One region of the Cohnella algarum genome, then DNA from elsewhere that is predicted to be linked to it. Evidence: riboswitches for the same ligand, from Rfam matches in the RefSeq annotation. Region 1 holds a riboswitch; the other holds the start of a gene.
What was found. Region 1 has a riboswitch for cobalamin ahead of JW799_RS15110 (ABC transporter substrate-binding protein). Riboswitches for the same ligand answer to the same signal wherever they lie in the genome.
Positions count from the first base shown of each region.

Region 2: another riboswitch for cobalamin. It lies ahead of metE (5-methyltetrahydropteroyltriglutamate--homocysteine S-methyltransferase); the one in region 1 lies ahead of JW799_RS15110 (ABC transporter substrate-binding protein).

Region 1 is NZ_JAFHKM010000002.1:3,394,986-3,402,248, reverse strand. Features, by position in the region: gene JW799_RS15115 (FecCD family ABC transporter permease) at 1-544, opposite strand, end outside; gene JW799_RS15110 (ABC transporter substrate-binding protein) at 541-1,572, opposite strand; cobalamin riboswitch at 1,793-1,997, opposite strand; gene JW799_RS15105 (NAD-dependent malic enzyme) at 2,404-3,810, opposite strand; gene JW799_RS15100 (PadR family transcriptional regulator) at 4,055-4,390, shown strand; gene JW799_RS15095 (FtsW/RodA/SpoVE family cell cycle protein) at 4,390-5,772, shown strand; gene JW799_RS15090 (MFS transporter) at 5,896-7,050, opposite strand; gene JW799_RS15085 (DUF72 domain-containing protein) at 7,081-7,263, opposite strand, start outside.
Region 2 is NZ_JAFHKM010000002.1:173,450-180,712, forward strand. Features, by position in the region: gene JW799_RS00850 (response regulator) at 1-591, opposite strand, end outside; gene JW799_RS00855 (sensor histidine kinase) at 557-1,483, opposite strand; gene JW799_RS00860 (copper resistance protein CopC) at 1,480-3,141, opposite strand; cobalamin riboswitch at 3,332-3,481, shown strand; gene metE (5-methyltetrahydropteroyltriglutamate--homocysteine S-methyltransferase) at 3,645-5,948, shown strand; gene JW799_RS00870 (gamma-glutamylcyclotransferase family protein) at 6,681-7,121, opposite strand.

The sequences.
Region 1 (7,263 bases):
ATCTCGAAACCATGAACGAGACGAGCGAGCCGAAAAACGCCTGCAAAACGACGCCCGACAGCAGCAGCGTCTCCATCCGGATTTTCCCCTGGTCGCGGGCGAGCCGAAGCACGAGCGCCAGGCTGATCAATCCGGTCGCAAACGCGACGACCGGAATCGTCCATTGCGCGAACAAGCTGTAGCTGTACCCCATCAGGATAAGAAACGCCGCGCCTACCGCCGAGCCGGACGCGACTCCGAGCGTGTACGGGTCGGCGAGCGGATTGCGCAGTACGCCCTGAAAACCAGCCCCCGCTACCGACAGCATGGCGCCGATCAAAATCGCCAGCGCAATGCGGGGCAAGCGGATTTTCAGAACGATCTGCTCGGTCGAAGACTCCCAGTGGGGCGCGACGAGCGAGTCTCCGCCGGGCAGACTGTGCAGCAAAATGCCCCATACGTCCGCCAGGGGCAGACGCGCCGATCCCATGGAAAGGCTGAAAACGACCGTAAAGAGAAGGAGCGCCAGCGCAGCTCCTCCTCCAATCGCGCTTTTTCGCTTCATTCCTTCACCAGATCGGGATATACCGCTTTGGCGACTTCAACGAGCCCTTGCGTGATGCGCGGCCCCGGGCGCGACAGCACGTCCTGGTCGAGGCCGACGACGCGATTTTCGGCGATCGCCGTTATTTGATCCCAGCCGCTGCGGCCCTTGATCATCTCCTCCAGCGTCTTGCCCGACTCGCTGTCGGTCACGCCGAGCGTGAACAAAATGACGTCCGGATTTTTTTGCACGATCGTTTCTTCGTTGATTTGGTTCCAGCCCTCGGTATCTCCGGCCACGTTGATGCCGCCGGCCAGCGTGATCAGCTCGTCCATGAATTCTCCCTTGCCGACCGACCAGCCCGGGGAAAACTCGACATACACCTTCTTCTTGTCGGCTTCCGCCACGCCGGCCACCGCCGCGGCGACGCGCTCGACGTCTTCCTTCATCGAAGCGACGAGCGCCTCCGCTTCCTGCTGGCGATTCGTAATGATGCCCATTTGCAAAATGTTGTTCATCACGTCGTCGATCGACTTCGGATCGGTTTTGTACATGACCAGGTCGAGCGAACGCAGCTTGTTCAGCACGTCCTCCGGCATCGAAATGCCGGTTACGACGAGGTCCGGCTGAAGGGCGATAATCGCTTCCTCGTTCGGCTTCGTAATGCTGCCCACTTTATCCTTCGTCGTCGCCTCTTCCGGATAGTTGTCGAAATCGGACACGCCGACGACCTGCTCTCCCAGGCCAAGCGCGAACAAAATTTCCGTCTCCGCCGGAGAGGTGGACACGATCCGCCGCGGCGCCTGTTCGAACGTAAACGACTCGCCGGTCGCGTCCTGAACGGTCAGCGGATATTGCGTCTGCTTCGCTTCGCCGCTGTCGGACGCTTCCGGCGCCGACGACGCCGAAGCGCTCGGCGATGCGCTCGCGGAGGCGCTTGCCGACGCTTCGCCCGACGCGCCGCCCTCCCCGTTCGAGCTTCCGCAGCCCGCCAAAATCGACCCCGCCAGCAACAACGCGGCGAACCCCCACAAATAACGTTTCTTCATTGCACTACCACAATCCTTTCTGTCTGATTTCGAGGACTGCGCTTGAGCGATGAATGAATCTTCGAAACTTCCAACCGGTCGCTGCACGACAAAACCCTGCCTCCGTCTATCGGAAGCAGGGTCAGCAAATCAGGCTAAAGACGAACGGCACCCCTTGCGCACAGGGGCGTCAACGTCTTGGCGTATCCTGATCGAGCCGATCCTTTCCGCGAAGGATTCCGTTGGCTAAGCGCAGCTGGCAGGTTTCCTGGCTCCCCGGCCTTGCAGCTTCCCCCCGGCCTTCCCGCTTCCATCGGAAGCAGTGGCATCGTCGGGGTCGTTTCCGGGTTACAGTGGCGGGACCGCGCCGGACTCTCACCGGCTTCCCTTTTACCCTTGACGCGGACCTCCTGTCCGGACAAGGCACCAACTGGCTGAAAAATCATTCAAATGTTCAAGCGGCGGCCGCTTCTATCGAATTATAACGTACTCGGTCGGGAATGAATAGTACCGCGGGGTCCGCCGATCGCCTTCGAGGGCGTTTTGTGCGCAAACTGTTACAATCTTCCGCGTTTTAGCGTATACTTGGGGTCGGCGGCGGCCGCGCGCCGCCTCGCCGAAATTTTCACGGGAGCGTGAACCGCATGAGCAAATCGAAAAGCAAAAAAGCACGCCAAAAAGAAGAACGCTCCGGGCTCTTAAGTCCCGAAGCGCTCCGGGGACGATGGCAGCGCAAGCCGCAAACGCAAATCGTCCGAAACGGAAAAGCAGAGCAGCGCCGAACGCTGTGCCGCCGAAAAGGCAGCCGCGACGGCGCTGATTTTTTTGGCATGGCGATGCCGGCTTCGGAAATTACCGGAAATCCGGCGGCGTGCGCCGGGCGACGCCGGTCAATATTGCCGTTTCGATGACGGCGTGCCGGACTTTGGCCACCACCTGCTCGTTGAAAATGCTCGGTATGATATACTGCGCGTTCAGTTCGCCCGCCGACACGACCGAAGCGATGGCGCGGGCCGCCGCCAGCTTCATCGGCTCGTTGATGATGCGCGCCCGGCAATCCAGCGCTCCGCGGAAAATGCCCGGGAACACGAGCACGTTGTTGATCTGGTTCGGATAGTCGCTCCGCCCGGTCGCAAATACGCGCACGATCGGCAGCGCCGCCTCGGGGTCGATTTCCGGATGCGGGTTCGCCATGGCGAAAACGATGCGGTCCGCCGCCATTTTTCCGACATCCTCCGCATTCAGCACCCCGCCGCGGGACACTCCGATGAACACGTCCGCGTCCCGGATCACTTCCTTCAGCGTTCCCGGCTCGGCCTCCACCTGCGGCTGCTCGGACAGCCAGTGCCACATCGGATGGTCCGAATACGAGCCGCCGCGCACGATCGCGCCTTCGCGGTCGACCGGCACGAGCCTGCGGACGCCGGCGGCCAGCAGCATTTTGCATATCGAGACGCCGGCCGCTCCGATGCCGTTCACGACGACGCGAACCTGGTCGATCCGCTTGCCGACGACCTTCAGCGCGTTCAGCAGTCCCGCGATGACGACGATGGCCGTTCCGTGCTGATCGTCGTGGAAAATCGGAATATCGAGCTGCTCCGCAAGCCGCGTTTCGATTTCGAAGCAGCGCGGAGACGCGATATCCTCCAAATTGATGCCGCCGAAAATCGGCGCGATTGCCTTGATCGTCCGGATAATTTCCTCCGTATCCTTCGTGTCCAGACAGATCGGAAAAGCGTCGACGTCCGCCAGCTGCTTGAACAGCATCGCCTTCCCTTCCATGACCGGCGCCGCCGCGTACGGCCCGATGTCGCCGAGGCCGAGCACCGCCGTGCCGTCCGTGACGACGGCTACCGTATTCCGCTTGATCGTCAGCGAATACGCCTTGTCGCGATTTTCATGGATCGCCGCCGACACCCGGGCGACGCCGGGCGTATACACCCTGGACAAATCGTCGCGGTTGCGGATCGGCAAGCTCGGCTGAATGGCGATTTTGCCGCCCAAATGCGCCAGAAACGTGCGGTCGGACACGTTGATCAACTGGACCCCGTCCAGCGCTTTTAACGATTCGACGACCTGCGATTCCCCTTCTTCCGTTATATGTACCGTAATGTCCCGAACGGAAACGTCTTGCCCCGAGCGGATGACGTCGATGGACGTAATGTCCCCGCCCGCCCGTCCGATGGCCGAAGCCACGTCTCCGAAGTGAATGAGCGAATGATTCAGTTCCAAGCGAACGATTATGCTGTTGTAGGCCACTGTGCTTCCTCCTTGCATTTTATAAATGCCGCAGAAATAGTCTTCGTTGGGATTGAAGCCGCTTATTCGCGCGAACATTAAATGTTTCGACAAAGAAGCGCCGAATCCTGCCTGCCCGGCGACTCGCCTGTCGCCCTCCGGTGTTTCGATCTTCGTTTTGGCTATTGACCGGGCTTTGTTTCGCGATTAAAATATACCTAGATATTCGATACATAGATTATCGATGCATAAGGCGGAGGTTTCGATGAAAATCGGCAAAGAACTGATGAAAGGCAGCACGGTCATTCTCGTGCTTACCCTTCTCGACCGCAAGGAAATGTACGGATACGAGATGGTCAAGGAGCTGGAACGCCTGTCGGCCGGCGTATTCAACCTGAAGGAGGGTACGCTTTATCCGATTCTCCACGCCTTGGAAGCGCAACGGATGGTGGAGGCGTACTGGCACAACGAAGGGGGCCGCCAGCGCAAATATTACCGCATCACCGATCAGGGCCGCCTGCAGCTGGAGGAGCGGAAACGGGAATGGTCTCTTTTCAGCGCGACGGTCAACCGCGTGCTCGGGGAAGGGGGCGCGTCCTGATGGCGCTCGACCGAAACGAGCGGGTAGAGGCGTTTCTCGATCAGGTGTGCTCGCAAGTGAAGGCGAAGGAAATGCACGGGGAGATCCGTCTGGAGATCGGCGGGCATTTGGAGGAGGCGATCGCCGCAAGGCGCGGCGAAGGCGTTTCCGAAGAGGAGGCCGTCCGGCTTGCGATCGAATCGATGGGCGATCCGAAGCGAATCGGAAAGCATCTGCACAGCGTGCATAAGCCCAAAACGGAGTGGAGCGTCCTCCTGCTGACCGCGCTTCTGGTCGGGATCGGGATCGTGACGATGCTCGGCATCCAGCTAAGCGCCGTCGATCAGCGGATTTCCGGCATGGCTTTTGCCGTCCGCAAGGCGATGTTCTCCGTTATCGGATTCGGCCTGTTGCTTCTGCTCTATTTTGCCGATTATCGCAAACTCAAAGGGTGGATAAGGCCGCTGTACGGGGCGGCTTCCGTTCTGCTGCTTCTGCCGCAAGCGTGGTTGTGGGGACCGACGGTCGTAAACGGGAGCAAGGCTTGGATTTCGCTCGGCCCTTTCACCCTGCACGCCCCGACGTTGGCCCTTTACCTTTTCGCCGCGGCCATCGCCGGACGGGTTAGCCTGGAGGAACGGAAACCCCGCCGTTCTCTTCGGGAACAAGCTTTCTTTTTCGCCAAGGATTTCATCGTTTACTATGCGATTCCGGGAATTCTTTACTTGAGCTGCGGTTCGGCGACGACGTTTGCCGTTCATTTTATTTGCGTCACCGTCCTGCTGCTTGTCGGAAAACGTTGGAAACGGGCTGCCGCTTACGGCGCGCTGGTTGTCGCGATTCCGGCGATCGCGGCGTTCGGTATGCCGTCGTTGTTTGCCTTGTCCGGCAAGCTTGCTCTTTATTATGACCGGCTTAGGACGTATTTCGGTTACTACTCCGATCCGAAGCTGGCCGATTTTTACTCGAACCGCAGTCTGGATGCCATCTCCTCGGCCGGCTGGTGGGGACAGGGCTTCGGGACGACGTTGAAAAACATTCCCTATACGTATAGCGAAAACGTATTGACCTACTTCATTTACAGCTTGGGCTGGGCGGCCGGCATCGCTTTTGCGGCGATTCTGCTGCTGTATGGCGCGCGCATCTTCGGCATGGCCAGGCAAACGGCCGACCCGTTCGCTTCCTCGCTCGTGATCGGGTTGTTTTCCGTCATCGCCGGCAAGTTCGCGTTGAGCCTGCTGATGACGTTCGAGCTGCTGCCTCCCCATAGCTCGGCTCCCCCCTTCATCGCCTACGGCGGCCTGAACCAGGTGCTGGAGCTGGCGGCGGTCGGCCTGATGCTGAGCGTGTACCGGCGCAAGGACATGGTCCCGCGCGACGCCGCATCCGGCAGGGCGAAATAACCCGCGGCGGTCCGCAGGGCCATTAGCGAAAGACGCTAGCGGCCCTGCCCGCGCTCGTGCCGTCCGTGCCCGCGTTGCCGTCTGCCCCATGCTCCGGCCGTCGCCCGCCGCCTGCTTGTTCGCTCAAGCGTCGGCCGGCGACGGCCGGAGCCGTTTTTTCCACAAATAAAATCCGTATACGAACGCCACCGCCGCGAGAGCGGCCATGATCCGGTACAGCGACTGCCCGCCGAGGCGCTCCATCAGCCAGCCCCCCGCCGACGAGCCGACGATGCCGGATATGCCGAAAAACAGCACCGTCATCACCGTCTGCCCCGTCGATTTCCACTGCTCGGGGACGATCGAATGGAGATATTGGATCGCCGCCACGTAAAACAGGGCGAACGTCACCCCCTGAAAGACTTGCATGGCGACGAGCGGCAGCGGTTCCGTCACAAGCGAACTCAGCCCGAAGCGAACCAAGTACATGCCGGCCGAGACCGCCATGACCGCCAATTCCTTGCCGGGCTTGATCAGCTTGGCGCTCAGGGCGAAAAACAGCGCCTCCGACAGCGTCATCGCAAACCACGCCATGCCGGTATGTCGGACATTGCCGCCCATTTCCTCGATGTAGAGGCCGATGTACATGTCGTTCATTTTATGGGGAAGCGCCACCAGAAATACGAGAGCGAAGAAGGCCAGCATGCGCGGGTCCAGCATAAACGTCTTTAATTGCCCGAAAGCGATCGGCTTGGAGGAAGCTTTTACGTCCGACATGCTTAAGCCCAGCAGCAGCGTAACCAGTCCGAAGCCGAGAAAAATCCAGGCCAGGCTGCCCATCCCGAAAGCATGCAGAAACGTTCCCGCGGCCAGCGAGGTGAACGCGTAGCCCAGCGCCCCGAACGTCCGGATGGAACCGTAGCTGATGCCGACCCGCTGCGCCGTCTGCACGTTCAGGCTTTCGACCAGCGCGTCCGACGGCATGAAAAACAGATTCATCATCGCGACGAACAGCGCGAAAAGCCAAGCCTCCCGCGATTGAAACAGCAGCGTTCCGGCGATGACGGAGACCGTCAGGATGAAGAGCATGACTTTTTTGATCGTGCGGGTTCTATCGCAAACGATGCCCCAAAGCGGCTGGGAGACGATGCTGATCAGGCTGCCCATCCCGAGGATGAGGCCGATTTCCGTTTTGGAAATGCCGATTTGGCTTGCGTAAACGGGAAGAAACGAAATAAAAAGCGCAAACAAGGAAAAGAACCCGATATTGAAACCTCGAAGACGTACGGCTATGCTCACTCTGCGACTAGCTCCCTCTATGCGATGTTGTCAAAATAAATTCAGTTGTTCGGGAGGCTCCTCCCCGGATTCGGCGAATGGGCCGCGCGGATCGTTCGGCCGCTTCCCGTCGGGAGCGGTCAAATCGAGCTTCTCCATCATCCGCTTCGCGTTGGCGGCGGCGTCCCCGCCCGAGTTGTTGTTGAAAATGACGTAAACGTCCCGGCACATTTC
Region 2 (7,263 bases), 3.2 Mb from region 1:
CGTATTTTCGGACAGGCCGAGACCGGCGGCGATTTCGCGATTCGTCCGGCCCCTGGCCACCTCCAGCAAAATTTCCTTCTCCCGCGGCGTCAGCCCCTCGCGCATGGCGGTTTCGCCGTCCGCGCCCGCTCTCCCCCGCGCCGGCGAAACCGGCGGCTGGGGCCTTGCGGCGAACTCCCGCAAAATCGACATCGCCAGATCCGGGTTCAGCGGCGCTTCGTCCAGGGCCACCGCACGCAAATATTCGCGCCAGGACGAAGGCTCCAGGTTTTTGAGCAAGTAGCCTTGGGCGCCCTTTTTCAGCGCTTCGAACAGGTGGGCCGGCTCGTCGGACACCGTCACCATGACGATTTTGACGTCGGGATAGGCGCCCTTGATCGCTTTCGCCGCCTCGAGCCCTCCCATCCCGGGCATGGAAATGTCCATCAGCACGAGCTCCGGCGTCGTCTCGTCCATCAGCTCGAGCGCCTCCTCGCCGCTGGCCGCTTCCCCGACGACGACAAAGTCGCGGTCGGACGCCACGATTTCCCGCATCCCTTGCCGCGCGTGAGGGTGGTCATCGACGAGCAGCACGCGAAACGGCTGATTCATCGCCTCTTCTCCCTTTCTTCGTCAATTCGATTACCGTACGGTCTCCACGCCGCTCCGCCGCCAGCGTCCAGCCCATCTTCCCCGCGCGATCGCGCACCATGCGCAGGCCGAACCGCCCCGGAGCCGCGAACGGGTCGCCCCCGAACCCGATGCCGTCGTCCTCGACGCGGCAGCGAAAGCCTCCGCCTTCGACCGGTTCGCCGACGACCGTCACGTTTTGCGCCCGCGCATGCTTGCGGACGTTCAGCAGCGCTTCCCGCAGGCAGGCGTGCAGCTCGACCTTTTCCTTGCCGGACAAGCTTTCGTCCGGAATCGTCCAGCGAAAATCCGCCTCGGCGTCGAGAACGCCCGCCGTCTCTCCGAGCAGCTCGCGCAAGGGGAGCACCCAGGCGGCGTCCGCCGCCGACGGCGGCAGCCGCAAATTGGCGATCGCCTGCCGCACGTCCTCGTGCATGACCCGGACCGTCTCGCGAATCTGTCCGGTAAGCTTGCGCACGGGCGGCTCGCACGCGGCTCGATCCAGCTGGTCGAGCTTGACCGCGAGCAGAAACAGCGACTGAGCGATGCCGTCGTGCAGCTGCCGCGCCAGCTGTTCCCGCTCTTCGAGCGCCGCCTTGGTCGCTTTCTCCCGCTGCAGCTCGCTCTGCGACTGCTCCATGCGCCGGAACAGCCCCGGCACGAGCGCCAGCGTCACCGCAAGCACGATGAACGGAGCCAGCAAGTTGCCGAGCTCCATCGACAAATAGGGCAGCAAAAACGCATGCCGCACGTACTCCCACAGCCCGATTGTCAGCGTGGGAATCCCGATGATCAGCCATTTGATCCGCTTGTCGCGCATGACGGCTCCCTCTTTCGCATCCGGCCGGCTGCCTCCGCCTTCCGGCCGGTTCAATAAATCCGAAACTCCGTTTCGCGCACGAGCTCGTTGCTTTCCGAATCCGTCACCCGCACCTGCGCCTTCCATTTTCCCGCAAAGGGCAAATACGAGCCTTGCGCGCGGTAGGTCGCTTTTTCATAGCCGGCAAAATCGTCCAGCTCCTCATCCTCGTACGCTTCGAGCGGAACGTCGATCGCGCCGACGTCGTCCCGCCCTTCGGGCATCAGGCGCAGCAGCGCTTGCTTGGGCAGTCCCAGCTCCTCCGGCAGCCATATTTTCAACGTAAACGCGTTTTCCCCAGGGGCGTTCGGCGCGATTCGCAGCGTCAGGTGCATCTCTTCGCCCATCTCGTGATAATGCAGCGGGGCGTTCGAGGGCAGCGGATTTTGATACGTCAGAATGCCGACGCACAGCACGATCGCTCCGAACAGGCCGATGTCGAGCTTCAGCAGTCCGCCGCCGGGAAGATTCCCTTTGCGCAGCCTGAGCCGGATCAAAAAGGCGGCGATGACAACAAGCGCGGACAGCGCCGTTTTGGCGATCAGCCATTTGCCCCAGGACGTGTAGAGCAAATAAGAAAGCGAAGGCAAATATTTCAAAACGCTAAGCGTCCCCGTGATCCAAAGCGCGACAAACGAAAGGAGCGCCCACCTGGAAAACAGCAGGGCAAACCGTCCCGCCTCCGTCCGCTCCTTGCTCCATACGAGAATAAGCAGCGCAAGTCCTCCGCCCCACAATGCGGCTCCAAGCAGGTGGACGAAATCGAGCCCGACCGAATACCCGATCGGCGAAAAAGCCGCCGCGTGGCCGCTCCAGGCCTCGGCGAACAGCGCAGCGGCCGCCCAGAAGAGGCGGGCGTACGCCCCGAGCGACCGAAGCAGCGTCGCCGCGACCGCGAGCAGCAGCTCGGCCAGGTACAGCCGGCCGATCGTCGTCTGAATCAGGATGCGGCCCCATTCGGACATCGGCTCGCCCTGCGCAAGTTCGCTTACATGCAGAACGGCGTAAGCGAGCGTCGCGCAAAGCGCGAATTTCCCCATGAAGCCGAGAGCCGCTTCGCGCCGCTCCCGCACGACCGGCGAAGCTCCGCGCGAAAGGCTCCACAGCGCCAGCCCGGCCGTCAGGAGCAGGCCCGCGTAATAGGCGATTCTCGTCGCGTAAAGAACGAATGCCCGGTCGCCCAGCATGTGCTCGCCGTGCCCGTCATGTCCGACCTGGGCGTGAGGATCCAGCCGGTCGGACGTCGTCGCGGCCGGCGGATTGCCGACGGTGAACACGTAGGCCCCGGAAACCGGATGGCCGTCGGCGGAAATGACGCTGTACGACACCGTATAATGGCCCTCTTCAAGCTTCGGAAGGCTGAGCCTCAAGCCTTTTCCCTGTTCGAAACGCTCCGGCTCCGCGTCCGTAACGGACTTCGAAGCGTCATCCAGCACGCGAAGCGAGTATCCGGTGCCGTCCAGCCGCTCGTTGAAGAGCAGCTCGACGGCCTCGGGTGCGGACGCGAGTTTCGCGTCTTGCGCGGGCGAAGCCTGTTCCAGCGTCGCATGCGCGAAAGCGGAAGGAGCCGACAGCCCGATGGCCCCGGCCCAAAAAACGATGAACGCGACAAAGCGCCGCAGCGCCGGCAAAGCGGCCGCATGCTTGCGCCCGTAAGCTGATGCAGTCGACACGAACGAAACCCCTCTTTCGAAAAATCCAAAAATTTCCGCAATCCTTGGACCCTGTCACCGTCCATCGTACCCGAACGCGTCCCTTCGTTCAACTGCCGGAAAAGAATTGTTGCATAAATATTCTTTCGAATGTATAGTTATTGACGACAACCGCATACCGGAAAAGATGGCGACGCAGCTTCCGGCGCTCGTGAAGAGCGCTTGAAGCGGTGAGCGGATGAAAAGGGAAGCCGGTGAGAGTCCGGCGCGGTCCCGCCACTGTAACGGGGGCAAAGGCGCGATATGCGCGCGGCCTTTGGAACCCGAAGCCAGGGATACCTGCCGTCTTTTCTCAAGCCAAGGAACCTACGGTCGATAGGGATGATCCGGCACATCTGATTTGACGTTCTGGACGTCTATTTCGGCATGCCCGTCCTTCCGAAGCTGGGAGGCGGGCATGCCTTTTTTGCTTGCGGCGCCCGGATGTCGGTTGATCAACATTTTGCGAGAGGTGTGGTTTGCGTATGTCTATCGTGGCAACCGCCGCGCTCGGGTATCCCCGAATCGGGGAAAACCGGGAATGGAAAAAAAGCCTGGAGCGCTTCTGGAGCGGAAAGTCGGGCGAAAACGAATTCAGGGAGGAGCAGGCGGAGCTTAGAATCCGCCGGCTGCTGCGGATGAAACGGTCGGGCGTCGCCGTTCTGCCGTCCGGGGACTATTCCCTGTACGACGGCATTCTCGATCATACGGTCGCCTTCGATCTCGTCCCGGAACGATTCCGGGATCTCGGCGCTCCCGGCTCGCTTGAAGTCTACTTCGCCGTCGCCCGCGGCGCGGAAGGAAAGCCCGCTTCCGAAATGACGAAGTGGTTCGACACCAACTATCACTATATCGTGCCCGAGCTGGGCGACCGCCGCGAGCCCCGGCTCGCGTTCAATCCCTGGCTCGACGCTTTCAACGAAGCGAAGGAAAAAGCCGGCCTTCTGACCCGTCCGGTTATCGTCGGCCCCTACACCTATGTCCGGCTGGCCAAAGGGGTGGCCGCCGGGGAATTCGCGGATCGGGTTCGCCGCCTCGTGCCGGTCTACTCGGAAGTTCTCGCCCAGCTGGCGGACGCCGGGGCCGTCTGGGTGCAAATGGACGAACCTTCGCTCGTCACGGACGTGCCGGAAGAGCATCTGCCGCTGATCGACGAGGTTTATGCGGCGCTTTCGTCCGTCCGGCCGAATTTGAAACTGATGCTGCAGACGTATTTCGCCGCGGCGGAGTTTCCGAAGCGGCTGCTCGCGCTGCCCGTCGGCGGCATCGGGCTCGATTTCGCGCGGGACGGAGGCGCGAATCTGGAGGCGCTCCGGCAGGAAGGCTGGCCCGCGGACAAAACGCTCGGTGCCGGCATCGTTGACGGACGCGGCATTTGGCGCGCCGATCCCGACCGCGCTCTCGCCCTGCTCGGCGAGCTGGCGGCGATCGTGTCCCCGGAGCGGCTCGTCGTGCAGACGTCGTGCAGCCTGCTGCACGCGCCCGTGACCGCCTCCGCGGAACGCAGCGGCGACCCGGTTGTGCGCGCCGCCTTCGCCTTTGCCGACGAGAAGCTGCGCGAGCTCGTCGATCTTGCCGACGCGCTCGGCTCGCGCCTGGCCGCCGGCGCCGACAGCGGCAGCGCCGCGCTGCCGGCGCGGCTGGAGGAGAGCCGCGCGGCTTTGGCCGCGCTGCGCGCTCATCCGGCGCGCGGCCGGGAAGCGGCCGGCGCGCGGGCGGATTCGGCGCCGGAGCGGGCGCCGTACGAGCGGCGCCGCGAGCTGCAGCAGGCGCGGTTCGGGCTGCCTCCGCTGCCGACGACGACGATCGGCAGCCTGCCGCAGACGGACGATATTCGCCGCGCCCGGCTGGAATGGCGGAAAGGAAAGCTGGCGGAAGGCGATTATCGCCGCCTGCTGAAGGAAAAAACCGGGCTGTGGATTCGCCGCCAGGAGGAGCTTGGCCTCGATGTCCTCGTGCACGGCGAATTCGAGCGGACGGACATGGTCGAGCACTTTGCCATGCTGCTGGACGGGTATCATTTTACCGACAACGGCTGGGTGCAATCGTACGGCTCCCGCTGCGTCAAGCCGCCCGTTATTTTCGGGGACGTGATGGACAAAGGCCCGATGACGCTGGAGGACACCGTCTACGCCCAATCGCTTTCTTCCCGTCCGGTGAAAGGCATGCTGACCGGCCCGATCACGATGCTCGCCTGGTCGTTCAGCCGCGAAGACCTGCCGCAAAGCCGGATCGCCGACCAGATCGCCAGGGCGCTGAACGCGGAAGTGCTCCGTCTCGAAGCCGCCGGCATCGGCATGATCCAGGTGGACGAGCCGGCGCTGCGGGAAATCGCCCCGCTGAAGCGACGCGAATGGACGGCCTACTTCGAATGGGCGGTCCGGGCTTTCCGCCGCAGCGTAGCCGGCGTGGCCGACGACACCCAAATTCATACGCATATGTGCTACTGCGATTTCCATGAAATTATCGACGCGATCCAGGCGATGGATGCGGACGTCATTTCGCTCGAAACGTCGCGCAGCCACGGCGCCCTGATCGAGGCGCTCCGCGGCGAGCCTTACGGCAACGGCATCGGGCTTGGCGTATACGACATCCACAGCCCGGTCGTGCCGGGCAGCGGCGACATGCTGGCCGTCATCCGCGCCGCCCTGGAGGTCGTGCCGGCCGACCGGCTGTGGATCAACCCGGACTGCGGCCTCAAGACGCGCAGCGAAAGCGAAACGCTCAAGGCGCTTCGCGAAATGACGGCCGCGGCCGAGCAGGCTCGCCGGGAGCTGCCCGCGACGTAAGCGCCGGCCGGGTTGGCCCGCCGGAGCCGCTCGTGACGCCAGCTGCCAGCCGTCTTGACCCGCCTGAAGCTTCCAGCGGCATAAGCTGCCGGACGCCTTAACTCGCCGGAATGCTCGCGACGCAAGCCGTCGGACATCTTGGCCCGTCGGGAGCTTCCCTCGACGTACTTAAATTGCCTGCCATCTTGGCTGGCCGGGAGCTGCCCGCGACGCAAGCTGCCGGACCAGTTGTCCCGCCTGAAGCTTTCAGCTGCCGGACGCCTCGGCCCGATGGGAGCTGCCCCGGCACCCATGCTGCCCTTGCGGCAGCCGGCGATGGTAGCGTGCAGCAATGCCGCGACGAAAAGGACCCCATTTCCGCCTGGATGCGGAATCGGGGTCTTTTCGTTCTTTTCGGGGCCACCCGTACGTTCGGGACGAAGTCCTCCCCACCGATGCCCGTCTCCGTTGGATTTTGTCCAACCGAGAGCCCCATTTTCACGACCCGCGCCGTCTTCGATGGATTTTGTCCAATCAAGCGACGCCCCTTTGCAAAATCTGCGCTAAATCCCCGTTCCTCGTTGGACAATATCCAACCTAGACAGCCCAATTCCCGAGTTTCGCTCTGCTGATTGGATGAAATCCAGCGTAGGCGATGCCGCGGCATTTGCCGACAGCATTATGCGTTCGCCTCTGGCCTCCTGGGGCCGCCTCCCGTTCGGGTCGGCATGGGCGGTTTGTACCCTGCGGGTGTCAGAAGCCTCTCCCGTCCTGGTATTTGTCCGCCCACGCGTCGAAATCCGCGAACGCCAGCCCGCGCGAATCGGGCCAAATGTAAGTCCAGCCCGCGCAATCCGGGCGGTCCGCGTCGCGCACCCATACCCGCTCGTAGTCGTTCGTTTCCTCGATCCCGTAAAATTCCTCGTACGCGTCGATCTCGGCCAAGGCGGCCCCGCTCAGCTCGCACCACAATCCGCGCACGAAGCGGTCTTCCCCGCCGGTCCCCGGCACCAACGCCGGATACGCCCCCGCATCGACCAGCCGTCCGCGCACGCGTCCCGGGAGGGGAGTCCCGCGCAAATAAGGCTCGAGAAGCCGATAACCCGCGAAGCCCGGCAGCAGCGTTCCGTATACGAACAAGCGGACGAGCGGCTCCTGCTCATCCAGGCCGGACCGTTCGATCCGTTTTTCCAAGCGCACGCCTCCTTCCCTATTTCCGCCGTATTTTACCGATGGTTCGTTATAAAGGGGACGTTGTCCGAATCCAATCTCTCGTTTGCAAAACGAACCTTGCAACGGCTACAATTTCGGTATGCCTGCGATTGGATTCAAATGG